4 regions of the Arthrobacter sp. B0316-5-4 genome follow, and region 3 is predicted to be linked to each of the others. Evidence: riboswitches for the same ligand, from Rfam matches in the RefSeq annotation. Region 3 holds a riboswitch; each other region holds the start of a gene.
The links. Region 3 has a riboswitch for S-adenosylmethionine ahead of AC5RU9_RS01030 (aminotransferase class V-fold PLP-dependent enzyme). Riboswitches for the same ligand answer to the same signal wherever they lie in the genome.

Region 1: it holds a riboswitch for S-adenosylmethionine, as region 3 does, so the genes downstream of both, AC5RU9_RS19600 (DUF1737 domain-containing protein) here and AC5RU9_RS01030 (aminotransferase class V-fold PLP-dependent enzyme) in region 3, are expected to answer to the same signal.
Region 2: it holds a riboswitch for S-adenosylmethionine, as region 3 does, so the genes downstream of both, metX (homoserine O-acetyltransferase MetX) here and AC5RU9_RS01030 (aminotransferase class V-fold PLP-dependent enzyme) in region 3, are expected to answer to the same signal.
Region 4: it holds a riboswitch for S-adenosylmethionine, as region 3 does, so the genes downstream of both, AC5RU9_RS14750 (hypothetical protein) here and AC5RU9_RS01030 (aminotransferase class V-fold PLP-dependent enzyme) in region 3, are expected to answer to the same signal.

Annotation. Positions count from the first base shown of each region.
Region 1 is NZ_JBNHFN010000006.1:275,713-280,953, reverse strand. It holds gene AC5RU9_RS19615 (hypothetical protein) at 1-577, opposite strand, end outside; gene AC5RU9_RS19610 (O-succinylhomoserine sulfhydrylase) at 588-1,796, opposite strand; gene AC5RU9_RS19605 (rhodanese-like domain-containing protein) at 1,797-2,207, opposite strand; gene AC5RU9_RS19600 (DUF1737 domain-containing protein) at 2,204-2,467, opposite strand; SAM riboswitch class IV at 2,481-2,594, opposite strand; gene AC5RU9_RS19595 (NtaA/DmoA family FMN-dependent monooxygenase) at 2,760-4,088, shown strand; gene AC5RU9_RS19590 (aromatic amino acid ammonia-lyase) at 4,088-5,241, shown strand, end outside.
Region 2 is NZ_JBNHFN010000004.1:178,746-183,986, reverse strand. It holds gene AC5RU9_RS12935 (CPBP family intramembrane glutamic endopeptidase) at 1-54, shown strand, start outside; gene AC5RU9_RS12930 (VOC family protein) at 137-775, opposite strand; gene AC5RU9_RS12925 (bifunctional o-acetylhomoserine/o-acetylserine sulfhydrylase) at 980-2,320, shown strand; SAM riboswitch class IV at 2,493-2,609, shown strand; gene metX (homoserine O-acetyltransferase MetX) at 2,624-3,745, shown strand; gene AC5RU9_RS12915 (hypothetical protein) at 3,767-4,201, opposite strand; gene AC5RU9_RS12910 (winged helix DNA-binding domain-containing protein) at 4,269-5,241, opposite strand, start outside.
Region 3 is NZ_JBNHFN010000001.1:219,160-224,400, reverse strand. It holds gene AC5RU9_RS01035 (class I SAM-dependent methyltransferase) at 1-833, opposite strand, end outside; gene AC5RU9_RS01030 (aminotransferase class V-fold PLP-dependent enzyme) at 897-2,303, opposite strand; SAM riboswitch class IV at 2,336-2,449, opposite strand; gene hisN (histidinol-phosphatase) at 2,633-3,445, opposite strand; gene rsgA (ribosome small subunit-dependent GTPase A) at 3,500-4,615, opposite strand; gene aroA (3-phosphoshikimate 1-carboxyvinyltransferase) at 4,618-5,241, opposite strand, start outside.
Region 4 is NZ_JBNHFN010000004.1:601,386-606,626, forward strand. It holds gene AC5RU9_RS14740 (helix-turn-helix domain-containing protein) at 1-49, opposite strand, end outside; gene AC5RU9_RS14745 (sodium:solute symporter family protein) at 317-1,858, shown strand; SAM riboswitch class IV at 2,046-2,165, shown strand; gene AC5RU9_RS14750 (hypothetical protein) at 2,182-2,523, shown strand; gene AC5RU9_RS14755 (hypothetical protein) at 2,520-2,711, opposite strand; gene AC5RU9_RS14760 (VIT1/CCC1 transporter family protein) at 2,938-4,110, shown strand; gene AC5RU9_RS14765 (matrixin family metalloprotease) at 4,196-5,089, shown strand; gene AC5RU9_RS14770 (matrixin family metalloprotease) at 5,209-5,241, shown strand, end outside.

The DNA.
Region 1 (5,241 bases), on a different contig from region 3:
TCAGGTAAGCCCCGGTGGCCCCTTCGATGAGGTAGAAAACCAGCGGCGGAATGTCCTTCTTGGCGAGGAGAATTCCCCCGAATACAGGAGCGCTGGCCGCGGCGGTATAGCCGATCCAGCGCTTGGCGGGCGAGGAAAGCAGGCTCCCACCCAACGCCCCCAGCGCCACAACATGCAGCGCGGAATACAACAGGAACGGCGCATTCGATCCGCGCCGGGCAGCGAAGCGCTCCAGATTAGAAGCGCGGAGCGAGATGCTGTAAACAAAGAACGGGGCGCCGGCCAGCAGCGCGGCCGCAGCGGCAACGGCCCACTTCTTCGACTTCCCGCGTTCTTTATCGGTGCCCGGAACAGCACCAGCGAACGCGGCGAAACCCACCGGCACGGCGACGGTTCCGGCTGCAGTCAGGTGCTGTCCCACCACCCAGCCGCGTCGACCGGCCTGGAGCATCCGCAGCCGTTCCGCTGCGTCCGGGGTGATGTATACGCGGCTGACCGGTGAGACTCCCACGAACCACACCACCGTGCCGGCAACGATAACCGCTCCGGCACGGCGGTAAGGGTAAGTCCCGCTCATGGCAGCAAGGCTAGACCTGTTTGAGGGCCTTCTCCAGATCCAGGATGAGATCGTCCACGTCTTCCAGGCCCACGGACAAGCGAACCACTCCATCCGAGAGGCCAATTGCCGCCCGGCCTTCCGGACCCATGGCCCGGTGCGTCGTGGTGGCCGGGTGGGTGATGAGGGACTTGGAATCGCCCAGGTTGTTGGAGATGTCGATGACGCGGAGTCCGTCGAGCAGCGCGAAAGCAGCTTCCTTGGCCGAACGCCCGGCTGACGGCGAAAGCTCGAATGTCAGCACAGTGCCGCCGGCTTTCATCTGCTTCGCAGCGAGCTCGTACTGCGGGTGCGATTTCAGCAGCGGGTACTTGACCCAGCTGATGGCGGGCTGCTGCTCGAGCCACTCCGCGATCTTCAAAGCCGACGCGGAGCTGTGGTTCACCCGCAGCCCCATGGTTTCCAAGCCCTTTGTCAGTACCCAGGCGTTGAACGCGGATAGCGAAGGTCCGGTGTGCCGCATGAGCTGCTTGACCGGGCCGTCGATGAATTCCTTGGTTCCAAGGATGGCGCCGCCCAGGACGCGACCCTGGCCGTCGATGTGCTTGGTGCCGGAGTACACGATCACGTCGGCGCCCAGCTCACCGCAGCGCTGCAGCAGGGGAGTGGCAAAGACATTGTCGACGACGACGGTCGCCCCTGCGGCATGCGCCAGTTCGCTGACGGCGGCGACGTCGACGATCTCCTGCATGGGGTTCGACGGGGACTCGAAAAACACGGCCGTGGTGGGCTCGGACAGGGCCTCACGCCACTGCTCCAGATCGGGTCCATCGACGAATACCGTCTCCACGCCCCAGCGCGGCAGGATTTCGTTGAGGATCACGAAGCAGGATCCAAACAGGGAGCGGGCAGCGACCACGCGGTCGCCGGCAGCCAGCAGGGCACCCAGGGCGGTGAAGACCGCGGACATTCCGGACGCCGTCGCAAAGCACGCCTCGGTTCCTTCGAGCAGGCGTAGCCGCTCCTGGAAGGTGGCCACGGAGGGGTTGCCGTAGCGGGAGTAGACGAATCGTTCGTCCTCGCCGGTGAAGGCGCGTTCGGCAGCGGCAGCGGATTCGTAGACAAAGCCGGAGTTCAGGAAAACGGGTTCGGACGTTTCCTGGAAGTTGGTACGGTCAAGACCGCCACGGACAGCCTGGGTGTCAGGGTTCCAGCCAGCGGCGTCGGGATTGAAAGTCACTTAGTCGGTCCCCAGGTTCGTCGGTAGGCCACGGTTTTTCCAGCCATTCACAGTGCGCTCGCCGTAGCGGTCGGGTTCGCCTTCAAAGCCCTCAAGGACGTTGTATGCGGTGAAGCCTGCCTGGGTTGCTGCGATGGCCGCGGAAATGGAGCGCTGGCCTGAGCGGCACAGGAACACCAGTTCCACGCCGTCGTCTTCGGGCGCCTGTTGCCGCAGGTCCTCGATGAAGCGTGAGTTGGGGATGCCGCCGGCGAGGTTCCACTGGATGAACAGGGGATCGTTTTCCGTGGCTTTGGTGTCCGGGATGCCGATGTGGGCCCATTCACCCTCGGTGCGGACATCCACCAGGATGGCGCCCGCTTCAAGTTTGGCCCACGCGTCCTGCGGGGTCAGGTCACCTGCGTAGCTCATGCGTGCCCCTCGAATGCTTCGTCGTCGTCGTTTTCAAGCTGGTCGACGGCGTCGGCCACGGCGGCGTCTGCGTTGGCGATCGCCGCGGGTAGCACAATTGCCTGGGCGACGATGACGTCCGTGCCGTTAAAGGTGGCTGCCGGGCTGCCATGGAGCACATAGCCCTCGGCGAGTGCGGAGCTGATCCGCTCGCAGAAATCGCGGGTGTCTGGGCCTGTGATCAGGCGGTAGGAAAGTTTTTCTTCAGTGGGTTCAGGCATCGCTGGTGCTCCTCAGTCACGCTTGCAGTTCGAATCTGTCCGATACGCCGAGTAGTCACCTGAGGCACCCCGCCGGAGAGAGGGTTGCCGACCAGCAAGTCAGGGCTTCGCGCTGGTACTCATTACTCAAGAAAAACGTAGCATTCAGGGCGCCCGGGCTGCATGTGGCGGGGGGTTGCCCGCCGTCATGTTGCGTAACCGGAGGGTGCTGTGGCAGGGCCCATTTATGACGCCCCGGGAGCATAATTGACGCAGTACGTCCCCCTGTAACTTCGCAAGAAATCAGGTCGCGGTGAACGGACAGAGCAGTTCTACACTCAAGCCCATGCTGCATTTTGGATGGTTCGTGGGCCACGGATTCGGAGTCCAGGGCTGGGGGACTCCCGGCTACAGCCTGGGTTATGACTGGAAGAAACCCGCCCTGTACCAAGAGGCCGTGCGCGCCTTCGAGCGGTCCGGGCTTGACCTGTTCATCATTGAGGACTCGCTCACCGTTCCGGACACGTATGGCGGTACGGCGGAGGTCTCGCTTGCTCACGCGTCCTTCGCGCCGAAGCACGACCCATTGGCGTTGGTCCCATACCTCCTCTCCGCCACAGAGCACCTGGGGATCGTGCCTACCGTCAGCGCCTCTTTCTATCCGCCCTTCACTGCCGCCAGGCTGCTGGCCACGTTGCAGCACTTCTCCGAGGGCCAGCTGGGCTGGAACGTGGTGACGTCGGGCAGCGACCTCGCCGCCCAGAACTACGGGCTGGATCAGCAGATTGAGCACGACTTGCGGTATGAGAAGGCGGAAGAATTCGTCGACGTCGTGAGGCGGCTTTGGCGGAGCTGGGAACCTGGCGCCGTGCTTGAGGACGTTTCCGCCGGGGTATTCGCGGACCATACAAAGGTGCACCCGATCAACCATGAGGGCGACTTCTTCAAGGTCCGTGGCCCGCTGAACACGGCGCCCCTGCCGGAGGAACCCGTTTTGGTTCAGGCGGGGGCTTCACCCCGCGGCAAGGCCTTCGCTGGCGGGCATGCCGATGTAGCGATCGCCTTGGCACGAGGCGTGGACGGGATGAAGGCGTACCGGGACTCCATCCGTGCTGAGGCTGCGAAGGCCGGCAGGAACCCCGATGACGTGAAGGTACTGTTTGTCCTCAAGCCCACGGTGGTCGGTTCCGCTGCGGAAGCCGAGGAACTGCGCGCCCAGAGGCGTGAGCTCACCCAACGCGATATCGACAGCCAGCTCAACTCCATCTCATACCTCTCCGTGATCGACTTCAAGCAGTTCGACCTCGATGAACCACTGCCCGAGCTGAGCACCAACAGCAACCAGGGCACCCTGGAGCATTTCGCCAAAGCAGCGCCGCCAGGTTCCACGCTTCGCCAGATCCTGCAGGCCCGTAGTGGCGGGGCAGGCGACTCAATCATCGGTACTTCGGGCGAAATCGCCGACTACCTCGAAGAAACCGGCTCTGCCGTGGGCGGAGATGGGTTCCTCTTCTCCGGCTTCGTGGATCCGGTTACGGTGCATGGGGTGCTGGACAAGCTCACCCCGGAGCTGCGCCGACGGGGGCTGTTGAGGAAGAGCTATGGCAACGGTGGATTCCGGCAGAACCTCCTGGACTTCTGATGGCCTCCGATGATCCAAGAACCCTGGTGATAGGAACGGCCCCAATACGGGCGGAACGCGTGGCTCTGGCGGCCAGCGATGCCTCGTTTCACGTGAAACTCAACCATGATGCGTTGACTTTGCTTGGACGCTCCCGCGAGATCCTGGAGGAGGCTGCCTCTTCCGGCCAGAGGGTCTACGGACTCAACACGCTGCTGGGATCCGGTCGGGACACGGTTGTGGAGGACAAGTCGATCCTCAGTTACCAGGTGCAGGTTGTCCGGTACCACAACAGTGGTGTGGGCCCATATCTGGACCGCGCCGCCGCCCGTGCCGTCATCCTGGCCCGGCTCGTCGGATTCAGCCGTGGTGGCTCCGGAGTTCGCCCCGACACGGCCCGCTTCTATGCCGAACTCCTGAATCGCGGCGTCCACCCCGCTATCCCGGCCGAAGGCTCAGTGGGCTCATCGGACCTCACCCAACTCGCCGCCGTCGCTGCTGTCGCCCTTGGCGAAGGTGAAGCGTTCGATGCCGACGGCGCCTTGGTTCCGGGGGCCAAAGCGCTCGCCGACGCCGGGCTGCAGCCCCTCACCCTCGCAGCCGGCGAAGCCCTGTCACTGGTGAGCGCCAACTCCTACTCCGTGGGCGTCGGCGCCCTGATCCTCCTGCGGTTGCGGCACGTAGCCGAACTTGCCGACGTCGCGCTTTCCCTCTCGCTTGAGGCAATCGCAAGGTACGACGGCGGTGGGAACCTCAGCCCGTTTTCGCCGGCGATCCAGGCAGCCAAGGCGGTGGACGGCCAGCGGGACTCGGCCGCTGCTGTTCGACGCCTTTTGGGCGGCGGCTGGCTGGAGGATGTTCGGCCTGGGGTTTCGGTTCAGGACGCTCTCTCCTTCCGCGCCGCACCGCAGACGCACGGGGCATTCCGGTCCCTGGTTTCGGACCTGGGCAAGGCGCTGGAGGTGGAACTGAACGGTCGCGGTGACAACCCGCTGGTGGACGTCGGGTCCGGGCTGGTGGTGTCCGGCGGGAATTTCCAGCCCACGCAGTTGGCGCTGTCCTTCGAAGTGTTGCGGCTCGCTTTGGCCCATGTGGGCATTTCCAGCGAGCGGCGCATCGCCAAGTTGTACCCGCCGCAACGCGCCATCCGGGCCAAGCACCTCGCCGCAGCCAC
Region 2 (5,241 bases), on a different contig from region 3:
ATCGTGGCTTTCGTTGGTTTCAGCCTGTTCGGGAAGGCAGTGGGCCTGGGGTAGGCGGCCCTTAAAAATATCCGGCCGCCATCGGTGGGTGACGTCATTGGCACCCGCTGATGGCGGCCGAAGCTTTGTGGAACGGTCAGATGGTGACGGCTCCGGAGGCTGTTTCGAAAGTAACAGCCATGATTCCCGGAGTACCCCGCGGTGCGATCCACTGGACTGCTACATCCTCCAGCGGCTTTTCCACCGGTTCGCCCAACCACTCGGTCACGCGTTCCGCCGAGCCCGCAATGGTGAGGCTGGACATCTTCACGTCACTCTCGTAGACCTTTGAAGGATGCAGGGTAGGGTCGCCCTCCCACTTGAGGAGGTAGGGCACCTGGGGATCGGCGATCAGGCCAAGAATTCCGATCTGCTGCCACACCAGTTCGCGGCCGTCGGGGAACTTCCGGTTGCCGGGTACGGCCGCGCGGCCAAGGCGCTCTTCGAAGGGGGCGAGGTCGTCAACGGCGACGCACCAGCCCATCCAGCCACCACCGGCAGCCGAGCGTGCACGGACTGCCTGGCCAAAGGGGGCTTTATCGGAAGCCGGGTGGTCCAGGACCTCCACAACCTCCAGGTACTTGTTATCCGCGAGGGGAATGATCATATTCCGGGTGCCGAAGCGCGGGTGCACTCCGCCCCGGACTGCGTCCACTCCCAATGCCGCGGAAATTCGTTCGGTAGTGGCCAGAAGGCCATCTCGTTCACAGGCGTAAGAGACGTGATCCATGCGCATGGCATCATCTTGGCACTTTGTGATCGGTGTCTCAGCTAAGCCATGCCTAACTAACATGGGATGTTACTGGCAGGGGTGCGGCAGCGTCACAAACGTACGCAGTGGGACCGAATCATTCCGCCAGCGTCACAAAGCTGTCCAAGGCCCGCAGGGTGTTCCTAGACTGGCCCCAGTTCACACCACTCCATACATTCGCTTGAACCCATGTGCCACGAACAGGAGAACTCCATGTCCCAAGGATGGTCTTTCGAAACCCGCCAGATCCACGCAGGCCAGGAGCCTGACGCCGCTACGGGAGCGCGCTCGCTGCCGATCTACCAGACCACGTCCTTCGTGTTCCCCAGTGCCGAGAGCGCAGCCAACCGCTTCGCGCTGGCCGAGCTCGCACCGATCTACACCCGAATCGGCAATCCCACGCAGGACGCAGTGGAGCAGCGGGTCGCCAGCCTTGAAGGTGGCCTCGGAGCACTCCTGCTCAGCTCCGGGCAAGCGGCGGAGACCTTCGCCATCCTGAACATCGCGGAGGCCGGCGACCACATTGTGGCTAGCCCAAGCCTGTACGGCGGTACCTACAACCTGCTCGCGCACACGCTGAAGAAGTTCGGCATTTCGGTCACCTTCGTGGCGGACCCGGACAACCTTGACCAGTGGCGTGACGCCGTGCAGCCGAACACCAAGCTCCTCTTCGGTGAAGTCGTCTCCAACCCGCGCCAGGACGTGCTGGACATCGAAGGTATCGCAGGGGTTGCGCACCAGGCCGGTGTGCCCCTGATCGTCGACAACACGCTGTCCACGCCCTACCTGATCCGTCCCATCGAATGGGGCGCCGACATCGTGGTGCACTCCGCCACCAAATACCTCGGCGGACACGGCTCGGCAATTGCCGGGGTGATCGTCGACTCAGGCAACTTCGACTTCGGCAAGGACCCTGAACGCTTCCCGGGCTTCAACACCCCCGATCCCAGCTACAACGGCCTGGTCTATGCCCGCGACCTCGGCAAGGACGGTGCGCTCGGCGCAAACCTCTCCTACATCCTCAAGGCCCGTGTCCAGTTGCTCCGGGACCTGGGCTCCGCCGTCGCGCCTTTCAACGCCTTCCTGATCGCCCAGGGCCTGGAGACCTTGAGCCTGCGCGTGGAACGCCACGTCGCCAACGCCACCAAGGTGGCCGAGTGGCTTGAAGCCCACGACGACGTCGAATCGGTCGCCTACGCAGGACTGCCGTCCAGTCCGTGGTACCAGCGCGGCAAGAAGTACGGCCCCAACGGCACCGGCGCCATCGTCGCATTCAACATCAAGGGTGGCGTTGAGGCCGGCAAGCGCTTTGTGGACGGGCTGGAGCTTCACTCCCACGTGGCCAATATCGGCGACGTCCGTTCGCTGGTCATCCACCCCGCCTCCACCACGCACAGCCAGTTGACCGCCGAGCAGCAGGAGGTTGCCGGCGTCAATCCGGGCCTGGTGCGCCTGTCCGTGGGCATCGAGCACGTGGACGACATCATCGCCGACCTTGAAGCGGGCTTCCGGGCAGCCAAGGGCGCCTAGCGAGCTGCCGGATCTCATCTCCACCAACATTTTGGAGCACCGCCCCGCGCCGCAGGATATTCGCAGGGCGGTGCTACAAAGTGCTCATTCTCGAAGGATGTGACCCCAAACCGTCACAGTGGTGTCATATTCTTCGCCAGATCGGCCCTGTTTTTCCTACACTCTTCCTATAGGTCACGAGTGCCAGCATGTAGCCCCGGCTTGCTGGCCGGCAACCCTCCTCCGCGGTGGGGTGCCCCGGGTGAAGACCTGGCCCGTTCGCGCGCAAGGCGACGGGCAAGCGCGAGGATAGGTGTCAAAGGAATGACCATCACTGCAACAGCCGTACCCACATCCGAAGAAGCAGACGGCACGGTCAAGTACGTCAGCATCGGTTCGCTCGAACTCGAGGGAGGTGGATTCCTCCCGGACGTCGTCCTGGCTTATGAAACGTGGGGGCGGCTCAACGCGGATGCCTCCAACGCCGTGCTCATCGAGCATGCGCTCACGGGCAGCACGCATGTGGCACGCGGGGCGACCGACGAGGAAGGGTGGTGGGAGCAACTCGTTGGACCTGGCGGCACCATCGATACCACCAGGTATTTCGTGGTCTCCATCAACATCGTGGGCGGCTGTTACGGGAGCACGGGCCCGTCCTCCGAAGCGCCTGACGGCAAACCCTGGGGATCGCGTTTCCCCCTGATCACCCTGCGCGACAGCACTGAGGCTGAAGCGAGGCTCGCGGACGCCCTGGGAATCAAGGCGTGGCATGCCGTACTCGGCGGTTCCATGGGAGGTGCCAGGGCCCTGGAATGGGCTGTGACGTTTCCCGGGCGCGTGAAACGATGCGCCGTGATCTCGGTGGGTGCGTACAGCACGGCCGAACAGATCGCGTTCGCACAGGCCCAAACACTCGCCATCCGGCAGGACCCGAACTTCAACAATGGCGACTACTACGGTGGCGCAGCCCCTGAAGACGGCCTGGCATTGGCCCGCCGGATCGCGCATATCACTTACCGCTCGGCCCTGGAACTGGATTACCGTTTCGGACGGGAGCCGCAGCACCAGGAGACGCCACTTGCTGCCGCCGTGCTCGCGGAGCGGGGCCGCTACCAAGTGGAGAGCTACCTTGACCACCAAGGGAACAAGCTCGTCCGACGCTTCGACGCGAACAGCTACGTCGCCATCACCGAAGCGCTGATGTCCCACGACGTGACCAGGGGCCGCGGCTCACTCGAAGACGCGCTGTCCCGGACCACGGCAGAGTTCTTCGTAGCGGCGGTGGACAGCGACAGGCTCTACTTCCCCGCGCAGTCGCGGGAACTAGCGGCCGCGCTTCCGGGGGACGTGCCGGTCCACGTCATCGAAGCACCGATTGGCCATGACGGCTTCCTGACCGAAATCGGCCAACTGTCGGCACAGCTCCGGCAGGCGTTCTTCTCGTAAGCCACAGCGTGGAGCGCTTGCTCAGCCATTCATGATGTCGCCGCGCTGCTTCATATAGTCCTCCATGGCGATCTCGCCGTTGCTGAACTTCGCGTCAAGCTCGGCCAGCTTCCGCGCCCGGTAGCCCTGCGGCTCCGAAACGTTGGCGGCGGGAGTTTGGATGGGGGATGAAGGGCTCGACGGCGGAGCCGCCTGCGGTGCCGGATCAGCCGGGCGGATGTCGGCTGGGTCAGTGGGGTATCCGGGGTAGTCCTGGCCCGGGTAGTTCGGGGCAGGGTAGTTGCGGGGAGGGTACCCCTGCTGCGGGTATCCGGGGCCGGGAAGATTCTGCGGTGGGTAGCCCGGGCCGGGGAAGTTGTTGTCCTGGAGCCGGCGGGCGCGCGAGCGGTTGTACATGCGGATTCCGAGCGGAATCAGCCACGAGCAGACGATGATCCAGAAGATCAGATTGTTCAAAGTGCAGGCCTCCTAGGTCTCCTCCCAGCTTAGACCCGATAAATCACGCCAGTTTTGGTCTGCTGAATCACACCAGTTTGGTCTGGAGGCCAACGAAACTCCCGTAACGGTGCACCTCGGCGTCCAGTGCGATGTCTTCATCCGGGGTCGTGGGCCGGTTCATCCTGATGTCGAGTTCGCAGACGCCGTTGGTGAATGCGTGCCGCCACCACCCTGCCAGGCGCCCGTCCACCAGGACAACGTGCAGCGGGCTGTTGTCCTCGGGGAAGTGCGGTGCCGTTCCGCCGAGATAGTGCCGGGACTGGGAGTAGCCCATCACGTACTCGTCGTAGCACTGGATGAGGTCCACCCGGGGGAGTGCCTCGTGCTGGGCCAGCCCGGACAGCGCTTCGACATCTTCGGATGCGAGGTGAAATTCCAGGCCATCGAAAGAAACCGAGTCAAGCGTCCCGGGGGAGACCTCGTGGGCAACGGTCAGACCCAGCTTCACGTCCTTCATGGTGAGGCCCGACCAGGCTGCACAGTCCTTGACTGTGGCAGGTCCACGGCTGGCGAAGTACCGCAGGGCCAGCCGGCCAAGGGCTTGTTCACGGTCCGTGCCTGTCAGCGGCCCACCCGCGGTGCCCGTGACCCGTTCGTCGAACAGGGCATAGGTCTGCTTCAGTGCACCACCCGCGGACCGGACGGGGGTGCCGCTGACCAGTATCCGACTGATTTCCGCGTGCATGAGTTGGTAAATGAACGCCAAACCCTTGCTGGGCAAACCGGCCGCGCCGAGGATCGCGGCGAGCTCTTCCCGGGTCTTGTGCGCCCCGCCCTCCACGGCACGCTCCAGGACGTGTCCGCTTCGGACTGCGGTTTCCTGGTTGATGCCGGTTTGCCGGTACATGCCTTTGTTTCCCTGATGGAGCCTGCCGGCGGACAACCCCATCAGCCAGCCGAGATCGTCCCGGTGAACAAAATGCCACGTGGGACGGAGGATGTGGGTGCGCAGGATGGTGCCGTCCGCCACGGCTTGTTCGACGTCGGCAGCGGTGACC
Region 3 (5,241 bases):
GCGTCCTGGACCTTGAGTGCACGCCACGTTTGCGTCACGTAGGGCACGGGGACTGCTTCGCCTGTCGCATGTCCAAGGTGCTCGTAGAGGTACCACTGGAGGTTCCCCATGACTTTCGCCCGGGTGGCCTCGCTGGCGCGGAGGTAGTAACTGCGTGACTTCGCCAGCTCCATGATGTCCTCCGGGGTCAGGGGATCCTCCCATGACGTCAGGTGGCGCTCCAGGCCACGGAACTCCGGGCCGATGACTGGCCGGAATCCCGGTTTGTGGACGTCCCCTGCATGCATGATCCGGGACAGCCGGTGCACCCATGGAATGGACGTATCCAACTGGTTCCAAATCAGGCCAAGCGTTCCACCGGGCCTGAGGATCCGTGCGATTTCCGTGCTGGCGGGGAGGGGATCGCACCAGTGCCAGGCCTGGGCAACGCTGACGACGTCGAATGCTGAGTCCGTCAGCCCTGTTGCCTCGGCTGTTCCCACCAGTGCGTTGACCTGCGGGTAGCTTTTGCGAAGTTGTTCCAGCATGTCCCGGGAAGGATCGACGGCGGCAACCTCCAGGTCCCGCTGGAGGAGGAGGGAGGTGAACTTGCCGGTACCCGCACCGATGTCGGCCGCTGTCCGGGCTCCGTGCGGCAGAATCCACTCCAAGGAGTCCATGGGGTATCCGGGGCGCACGCGGTCATAGTGCTCCCCGCCGTCCTGGAAGCTTTGGCCGAGTTCGTGCCTGCGGGTGGCGTGGAGCTTGGGACCCCTCGGTCCTGCTGGTCCGGGAATGCCTGCCGTACTGTTTGCGGCTCCCGGGGACGGCGTGGACACGCGGAGCTCCTTCATAGGGTTGCCAAAAGTTACCCTACGAATTTACCGCAGCCGTGGAACCCCTTGGTGCGCGGATTCCTAGTCCACAGTGCAGGGCGCTGCGCCAGCTGTGCCCGGAGTGTTGGGCGCCCATTCGGGGTAGCTGCGGTGGTCGTTCGCGGGCACCCAGCGGCCTTCGTCCACCACGTAGTCCCAGCCAAGTCCGTTGCGCTTGAGTTCTTCGATGCCTGCCAGCAACCTGGTGGCGTCCTCCAACCGGGAGCCGACGCCGAAGCTTGCCCGCAGCGAACCTGAAGGGAGCCCCAGGCGCTTAAGCAGCGGGTGGGCGCAGAAACGGCCGTCCCGAAGGCCGACGCCGTGCTCCGCCGCGAGGTAGGCGGCGACCAAACCGGCGTCGAACCCTTCCACGGAGAAGTTGACCACGCCGATCGTGTCGACGGAATCGGTGAAGATTTTGTGGACCGAGACGCCTTCGATCGCTTCCAGGCCTTTAACCAGGTAGGAACGGATGGCCGCCTCGTGGGCATGCCATTCCTGCTCGTCCAGGCCGGCCAGGACCTGGGTGGCACGTGCCAGGGTGGCCGCTCCCAGGACGTTGGGAGAACCGCCCTCATGGCGGGCCGGGCCGGTAGCCCAGCTGACCGAATCCAACCGGGCTTCACGGACGGCTCCGCCGCCAGCCAGGTGGGGGACCCCGGCGTCGAGCCAGTCAGGGCGCCCCACAACGACTCCCGCGCCGAACGGAGCGTAGAGCTTGTGACCCGAGAACACGACATAATCGACGTCCGCTTCGGCGATGTTGATGCGGCGGTGCGGTGCAAGCTGCGCGGCGTCCACCACGATCCGTGCGCCGAATTCGTGGGCCAGGGAGGCGAGTTGGACGATGGGGAGGATTTCACCGGTGACGTTCGAGGCGCCGGTGACCGCCAGCAGGCTCACGCCGCCTTGGGCGAGTTCGCTGCGGAGTTTGTCCAAGGTAGCGGCAAGTGTAGGGGCGGCGACGACGCTTCGGTGGGGCACACCTTGCCAGGGCAGCAGGTTGGCGTGGTGTTCGATGTCCAGGTACAGGACCTCGCCCGCTGCCTGGCCATCAACCACGGGAAGGCATCCGGCCAGCAAGTTCAGGGAGTCCGTAGTGTTTCTGGTGAAAATCACGGAATCATCAGCCCGCCCGCCAACGAATTCACGCACGATGTTCCGTGAATTCTCGTAGACGGATGTGCTGATTTGCGACGCGAAACCCGCACCGCGGTGGACACTGGCGTAGTAAGGCAGTACTTCGTTGAGGTACGCCGAAACAATGGTCAGGGCCGGTGCTGATGCGCCGTAGTCAAGGTTGGCGTAACGGACGTGGCCGCCCTGGATCAGGGGGGCCTGCAACTCCGCGCCGGTAACAGCGGCCAGCGGCCGTGCTGCTGATACGGGTGCCGTGGTTGCCTCGGCAAAAGACGGAATGGTGTTGGCGTTCAACGTAACGGTGCTCATGGGACCTCACTCAAGAGGGACCCCCACAGGGGGATCCGCGCTTGCCGTATCCGTTCCGGACCGGCCGGGTCGTCACCCGGGGCACCCCACCGCGAATGGAGGGTTGCCGGCCAGCAAACCGGGGTTTAGCGCTGGCACTCGTGACCTGTAAAAAAGGTTAGAGCATACGATCCGGCCCCTCCAAAGCCTGTTGGCTTTGTTAAGCGCATTGTTACGTTGGCGGAAAAGTCGCTGTTTAGGCGAAGAAAAAACGGCGGACGGCTCCAAAAGGAGCCATCCGCCGTCGAAAGTTTCGTCAGGGTCCAGACTGTGCGGGAGCCACGCTCAGCTTAGAGCAGGTCGTCCAGTCCGGGGTTCAGCCGTTTGAGGACTTCCGAATGCAGGATGGAGTTCGTGGCCAACGCGTTGCCACCGAACGGGCCGTCCTCACCTTCCAGCGACGTGAAGCGTCCACCGGCTTCAGTGACGATGGGCACCAGGGCTGCCATATCGTAGAGATTCAGCTCAGGTTCGCATGCGATGTCCACGGCGCCCTCGGCGACCAGGCAGTAGGACCAAAAATCCCCGTAAGCGCGCGTACGCCAGATGTCCTCGGTGAGTCCCATGAATTCATCCAGGTTGCCGCGCTCCTTCCACCCGGACAGGCTCGAATAGGACATTGAGGCGTCGGCCAACCGGGAGACGTTGGAAACTTTCAGGCGTGTGGCAGAGGCGAGCGAGCGGCCCATGTACGCACCCATGTCCTTGGCTGCCCACCACCGTTTGCCCAATGCGGGGGCGCTCACTACGCCCACCACAGGTTCGCCTTCATCGACCAGCGCGATCAACGTTGCCCATACCGGAACGCCGCGAACGAAGTTCTTGGTGCCATCAATGGGGTCGATGATCCAACGACGCGAGCCGTGCCCGCTGCTGCCGAACTCCTCGCCCAGGACGGCGTCGCGGGGCCGGGAACGGGACAACTGGCCGCGAATCGCTTCCTCGGCGGCCTTGTCCGCATCCGTGACGGGTGTGAGGTCCGGCTTGGTTTCGATCTGCAGATCCAGCGCCTTGAAGCGATCCATGGTCTGGGCATCTACTGAGTCGGCGAGGACGTGGGCGAGGCGCAGGTCATCGTTGTAGGTGGAAACGGGATGGGTCATGCCACCAAACTATCCTGAATCAATCGCTGCAGTGGGGACGTGAAGCCGCAACGATCAGTTGACGGTCCCCAATTCCTTGGCCTCTTTTGCTTCAAGCCTGGGATCAGCACCGAGCAAGCGACGCAGCGAGGCAAGGCGGGCAACGCCTGACGGCCCGGCATGCCTATCGTTTACCCACGCGTCCAGGCCGCAGTTGATGGCAGTGGCGTCATGCTTGCAGCCGCGTTCGCAGGCTTCCGTGCCGGGCTCCAGGTCGGGGAAGGAACGCAGTATCCGGTCCGGATCCACGTGGGCCAAACCGAAGGAGCGGATACCGGGCGTATCGATGATCCAGCTTCCCGAGGGGGCGTCGTCGAGTTTAAGCGCCAGCGCCGACGACGAGGTGTGCCTGCCGCGGCCCGTCACGGCGTTCACGCCGCCGGTGGCGCGCTCGGCTCCCGTGAGCGCGTTGACCATGGTGGACTTGCCCACGCCTGAATGGCCGAGCATCACAGTTACTTTTCCGCCAAGGTGGGAGCGGAGCTGCGCGACGGCGTCCCGGTCCAGCCTGGCGGACAAGCCGTCGTCGGAGCGGGCGTCAATACCGCCGGCCTCTGAGTCGGCTGTCCGGCTGATGATCACGGGGAAGTCCAGGCTGAGGTAGTTCGCAAGCAATTCCGCCGGGTCCTTGACGTCCGCCTTGGTGATGAGCAGCAACGGCTCGATACCGGCGTCGTACGCTGCCACCAGGGCGCGGTCGATGAAGCCGGTCCGCGGTTCGGGGTTTGCCGCCGCCACAACCACCACGAGTTGATCGGCGTTGGCCACTACGACGCGTTCAATCGGATCGGTATCGTCAGCGCTGCGGCGCAGGAGCGTCCTGCGTTCCTCCACGCGGACCAGGCGGGCAAGGGTATCCGGGGATCCGGAGACGTCGCCCACCAAGGCGACGAAGTCACCCGGGACCACGGGATTACGCCGCAATTCACGGGCCCGTGCCGCGATGACCAGGCGCTCGTTGTCGGAGTCTTCCCCCACAATTGCCCTGTACCGGCCCCGGTCTACGGTGATGATGCGGCCAATGACGGCGTCATCGTGGCTTGGGCGGTCTTTGGTCCTGGGCCGTGACCCTTTTTTGTTGGGACGGATACGGACGTCGGACTCATCCCAGGAGCGTGCGTCGCGGGCCATGGTCAGTTGCCGGCCTCTTCCGCGCCGGCAGATTCGAGCATCCGCACCCACATGTCCGGGAATTCCGGCATGGTCTTCGAGGTGGTGGCGATGTCTTCCACCTTGACGCCTTCGACGGCGAGGCCAAGGATCGCTCCCGCTGTGGCCATGCGGTGGTCTGCATAGCTGTGCACTACGCCGGCATGCAGGGCGGCTGGCCGGATAACCAGGCCGTCGGCCGTTTCCTCAGCGTCACCGCCCAGCCTGTTGATCTCAGCCACCAAGGCGGCGAGCCGGTCAGTTTCGTGGCCACGAAGGTGGGCGATGCCAGTGAGCCGCGAGGGGCTGGCCGCCAGTGCGCAAAGCGCGGCAACGGTGGGTGCGAGTTCGCTGGTCTCGTCGAACTCCGCGCCCTTGATCTCTTGCCCGCCGGTAACTGTGAGGGTCCCGTCCTGAAGACTGACCTCCGCACCCATTGTGGCGAGGATGCTCCGCCACATGTCGCCTACCTGGGTGGTGCCGGATGGCCAATTGGGAATGCTGACGGTTCCCTTGGTAGCCAACGCGGCTGCCAGGAAGGGGCCGGCGTTGGAAAGGTCCTGCTCAATCCGCTGGTCGAAGGCGTTGATGGGGCCAGGGGAGACCCG
Region 4 (5,241 bases), on a different contig from region 3:
AACCGATGGCAACAGGAACGTTGCTTGGTTCAACGGGGAGAGCCTTCATTCACGAACCTTTCAGGCCTGTCATGTGGCCCTGTCATTGGAGCAATAGTAGCCGGATCGCGCAAAACAGTAGCCAGAAACGACGGAAGCATGTCGTAAGCATCTTGACTGTTACTCCGATCACAACATATCCTCAGAGGCAACAAGTGTTGTCTGTGAGGCATACAACACCTCCCCCAATCTCCAATCGTCAGCACGGAGACTTCGACCCTTCGCAGGAGTATCGTCGAAATCCCCAACCTCCGTGCATCAGCTCCAAGGACCGTTCATGGAATCTTCGGCTATTAACATCGCAATCGTGGTGGTGTACCTGCTCGCCATGCTGGCGTTCGGCTGGTGGGGCAAGTCCCGCACCAAGAACAACAGCGACTTCCTGGTGGCCGGCCGCCGCCTTGGCCCCTTCCTTTACACAGGCACCATGGCCGCGGTGGTCCTCGGTGGCGCATCCACCGTCGGCGGCGTCGGCCTGGGCTACAAATTCGGCATTTCCGGCATGTGGCTGGTCGTTGCCATCGGCGCCGGTGTGCTGCTGCTCAGCCTGCTCTTCGCCGGCACCATCCAACGCCTGAAGATCTACACCGTCTCCCAGATGCTCAGCCTCCGCTACGGCAGCAAGGCCACCCAGACGTCCGGAATCGTGATGCTCGCGTACACGCTGATGCTGTGCGCTACATCTACCGGTGCCTACGCCACCATCTTCGTTGTGCTCTTCGACTGGGAACGCTGGATGGCAATCGCTGTTGGCGGCGCAATCGTGCTGGTCTACTCAACCATCGGTGGCATGTGGTCCATCACCCTGGCCGACCAGGTGCAGTTCATCATCAAGACTGTGGGCATCTTCTTCCTGATGCTTCCGTTCGTCATGAACGCTGCCGGCGGCATGGACGGCATCCGTGGGCGCCTCGAAGACAGCTTCTTCCAGATCGACGGCATCGGCACCCAGACGATCATCACGTACTTTGTCGTCTACACCTTGGGCCTCCTGATCGGCCAGGACATCTGGCAGCGCGTCTTCACCGCCAAGACCCCCACCGTTGCACGCTGGGGCGGAGCCACGGCCGGTGTCTACTGCATCCTCTACGGCATCGCCGGCGCCTTCATTGGTCTCGCAGCACGCGTGGCACTGCCGGATATCGACGTCGCAAACCTCGGTAAGGACGTTGTGTACGCCGAGGTGGCAACCCACATCCTCCCCGTCGGCATCGGTGGCCTGGTGATGGCCGCGGCTGTCGCCGCCATGATGTCCACCGCCTCCGGCGCGCTGATCGCCGCCGCAACGGTTGCCCGCGCCGACGTCGTCCCGTTCGTGGCCAGCTGGTTCGGCAAGACCATCAACACCGATGACACGGAAAACCCCGAGCACGACGTCAAGGCCAACCGTTACTGGGTCCTGGGCCTGGGCATCGTTGCGGTCCTGATCTCCATGGCCGCGCAGGACGTGGTGGTAGCCCTCACCATCGCCTACGACATCCTGGTAGGTGGCCTCTTGGTCGCCATCCTCGGCGGCCTTGTCTGGAAGCGCGGAACAGGCATCGCGGCTGCATGGTCCATGGCAGTTGGCTCCGTGCTGACACTGGCCCTGCTGATCATGTTCGCAACCGGAGTCATCCCGAGCGAGGACGGCGTCTACGCCAACGAACCCATCTACTACGGCCTCGCCGCCTCGTTCGTCGCTTACGTGGTCATTTCGCTCCTCACGCCGCGCACTGACCCCGCAGTCCGGGCCGCCTGGGACAAGCGAGTGGCTGGCGCGATCTCCGACGAACTGCCGATCGAAGCACACCCGGTCAGCTCCAACAGGGCCAACTAACCCGAACGCGCAGGACAAAAGAAACAAAGCAACGCCCGACGGCGGCGCTCCCCTTGTCGGGGAGCGTCGCCGTTGTTGTGTCCCCGGCAGGTACACGTTGTGGGGCCTGCTCTGCAGACTTAGACCCCACCAAACCCTGCGGAGCAGGCCCAACAACGAGGGCGCGCGTGCGGTAGGGTGGTGCCAGCTTCAAGAGATGTGGTGCCAAGCTCCGACTGGCCACACACCAACCCCATGTTCACGGGTGGTTCGGATGAGGAAGCGGCCCGCCCCGGACCAAAGACAACCGAGCGGGCAAGAGCACTCCCCCAAGGAGACGTACCTTGCCGTACCAAGCCGACAGCAGCCAAGCCTTCAACCCGCAGGCACCCGGCGCCCAAACCCCCTCAGCCCAAACAACCGGTACCCCCGCCGAAGCCGCAGCCGGCACGGTCGCGGTGATACCCGCCGTCGACCTCTTCCTGGGGACCGTCACCCTTCTGGCCGGGGCGAAGAGCGTGACATTGCTGCACCCCGATCCACAGGTGATTGCCCGCGCGCTTGCGCAGGCCGTCCGCCCTACCCAATGGTGCGCAGCGTCAGGGACGCTGACGGTGACCGTTGCCGCCGTCGGGAAGCCAAGGGGGCTGGCGAGGCACTTCACCTTTCCGGAGCAGCCTGCCTAATCCTCTGCGTCTTCCTCCCGGAAGTCGTCGGTTTCATCAATCGGGACCACCCGTTCGTCATCCTCCGGTGCGTCCACTTCCTCCACCCAGGCTTCGTCCACTTCCTGGTCTTCTGCGTAGTCGTAGGCCGGGTCGGACTCCACGGTTGCCCGCTCCGGGTAGTTGGCGTGTGATTCGGTGGTGTTCATGATGCAACCTCCGTCCCATGGGCCGCGAACGGCCCGATGACCTCGTGCGGGAGACCCCGCCCCTGTCATTCCATCTGAGCACCGGCCCACGGACCGGTCAAGGGGCGGAAATTAAGGTGCACCGAACATTCCGGTTGAGGAATACCAGCCAAAAAACCCCGGGAATAAGCGGTAGTGTGGGGCGTGCAATGGGGCCGCAACTACCCCACCCAGCACAGGAGAAAAAGTGCAACAGCACCAGGAATCCCACGGTTCGTCGAGCCCCGCTCCGGACCCCATCCACGAAACCGAAGCCCCCCAAAACGCCGGAGCGCCGCAAACCGCACCGACGTCCTCGGACATCCGGCGTTGGCGTCAATACCTGGCAGACGAACGGGCCGAAGCCGCCGTCTACCGGGAACTCGCCCAACGCCGGGACGGCGAAGAACGCCAGATCCTCCTGGCCTTGGCCGAGGCCGAAGGCAGGCACGAAGCCCACTGGCTCAAGCTCCTTGGGGAGCACGCAGGAATGCCCAAGGCGGCGTCCGGCCGCAGCCAGTTCCTGGGTTTCCTGGCCCGCAACTTCGGCTCGGTGTTCGTGCTCGCGTTGGCGCAGCGGGCCGAAGGCCGCTCCCCATACGGCACCGAGCCCGCCGCGACACCTGCCATGGTGGCAGATGAGCAGATCCATGAAGAAGTAGTCCGCGGGCTTGCCACCCGTGGCCGGAACAGGTTGTCCGGCACCTTCCGCGCCGCAGTCTTCGGCGCCAACGACGGCCTGGTCAGCAACCTCTCCCTGGTCATGGGCATGGCCGCCACCGGAGTGCCCAGCCCCGTGGTGCTGATGAGTGGCGTAGCAGGATTGCTGGCCGGAGCCCTCTCCATGGGCGCCGGCGAATACGTCTCGGTGCGGTCGCAACGGGAATTGCTCAACGCCACCCTCCCGACACAGGCCACGCTCACCGCTGCGCCGTCCCTGGATATTGAGCACAACGAACTGGTCCTGGTGTACCTGGCCCGGGGGATGACCCAGGAAGCCGCCGAGCACCGCGCTGCCGAACGCATGGGGTTGTTCAGCTGCGATTGCGATCCCAGCCTCTCCCTGCAACCCGAAAAGCCGGCAGCGGACGAGCACGAATCCGTAGGCTCAGCCTGGGGCGCAGCGTTGTCCAGCTTCTGCTTCTTCGCTTCGGGTGCCATCATTCCCATCCTGCCGTTCCTCTTTGGCATGACCGGTGTGGCTGCCCTGATGGTGGCCGGTGTGCTGGTGGGCATCGCGCTGTTGGCGACCGGCGCCGTCGTCGGCCTGCTTTCCGGAACGTCGCCGCTGAGCCGCGGCCTGCGGCAGCTTGCGATCGGCCTCGGAGCGGCTGCCGCCACCTATGGACTGGGATTGCTCTTCGGCGCAGCGATCGTCTGAGTTTGGACGGCTCAGTCCGCAGCCCGTACTGTTGGTTCGTCCTCCGCGCTGCCCCGCGTGACCAGGGCGTGAGGAATGGAGAACCGTGGACCCGGAGCGGGAAGAAGTACGTGCGCCCAGGCACCGGCGCACAGGAACGGCCCTGCGTGTTCTCCGCGGTGTCCTCCTGGCCGCCGTCGCGGCGGTCATTGCCGTCCTGGTCAGCGGTTTCCTGCACGGCGACCCCCGCATAACAGCACTCTTTCCTGGGGCGGGCGTGCCTGGCACACCGCAGCAAGGGAGCCAGGGGCAAGGGAAGGCCGCCCACCCTGTCGACGCGCCGCCGCCGGGACTTGAGGAAGCAGACGCACCGCTGGCCTCGCCCCCGGCACCGGGAACCACCAACGATTCGTACAAGTTCCTGGCCACCAACGACGACGGCACTCCCGTTGGGTACTCGCCTTGCCGCCCACTGCATTACGTCGTCAACAACGCCACCGCACCGGAAGGATCCGACGCGCTGCTGACAACCGCGATTGCGAACATTTCCGCAGCGTCGGGCATCCAGTTCGTCAACGACGGCACCACCGACGAACTGCCTGTTGAGCGCCGAGAGCCCTACCAACCCGCCAAATACGGCGACCGGTGGGCTCCGCTCCTGATTTCCTGGACGACGCCGGAGGTTGCACCGGCCCTGGCCGACAAAGTGATCGGCACTGGCGGCAGCACCATGTACTCCCTCAATAACGGCCCCAAAAGCTACATCACCGGCAGCCTCGAGCTGGACACCCCGCAGGTGACAGAGCTGATGGCCAGTGGCGGCGCGGACTATGTCCTGGCGGTCATGCAACACGAGCTGGGACACGTGATGGGGTTGGACCACGTGGACGACCCCATCCAGCTCATGTACCCGGAAATCGGGGCACCGGACGGACTTGCCGCAGGCGACCTGAACGGCTTGCACCTGCTGGCTTCAGCACCCTGCCGCAAGGACATCTGACAAGCACCGCTTTCCAGCGGTCGCGCCATGGACTCGCGGCGTCGCCGGACTTATGCTGACGGTTACGGCCGACGGCGGCGCCCCCACCACCCGTCGCAGCCGCCACGTCAGGGGGTTCCATGGAACCTTTCGGGTCGTCCAAATGGCCAGAC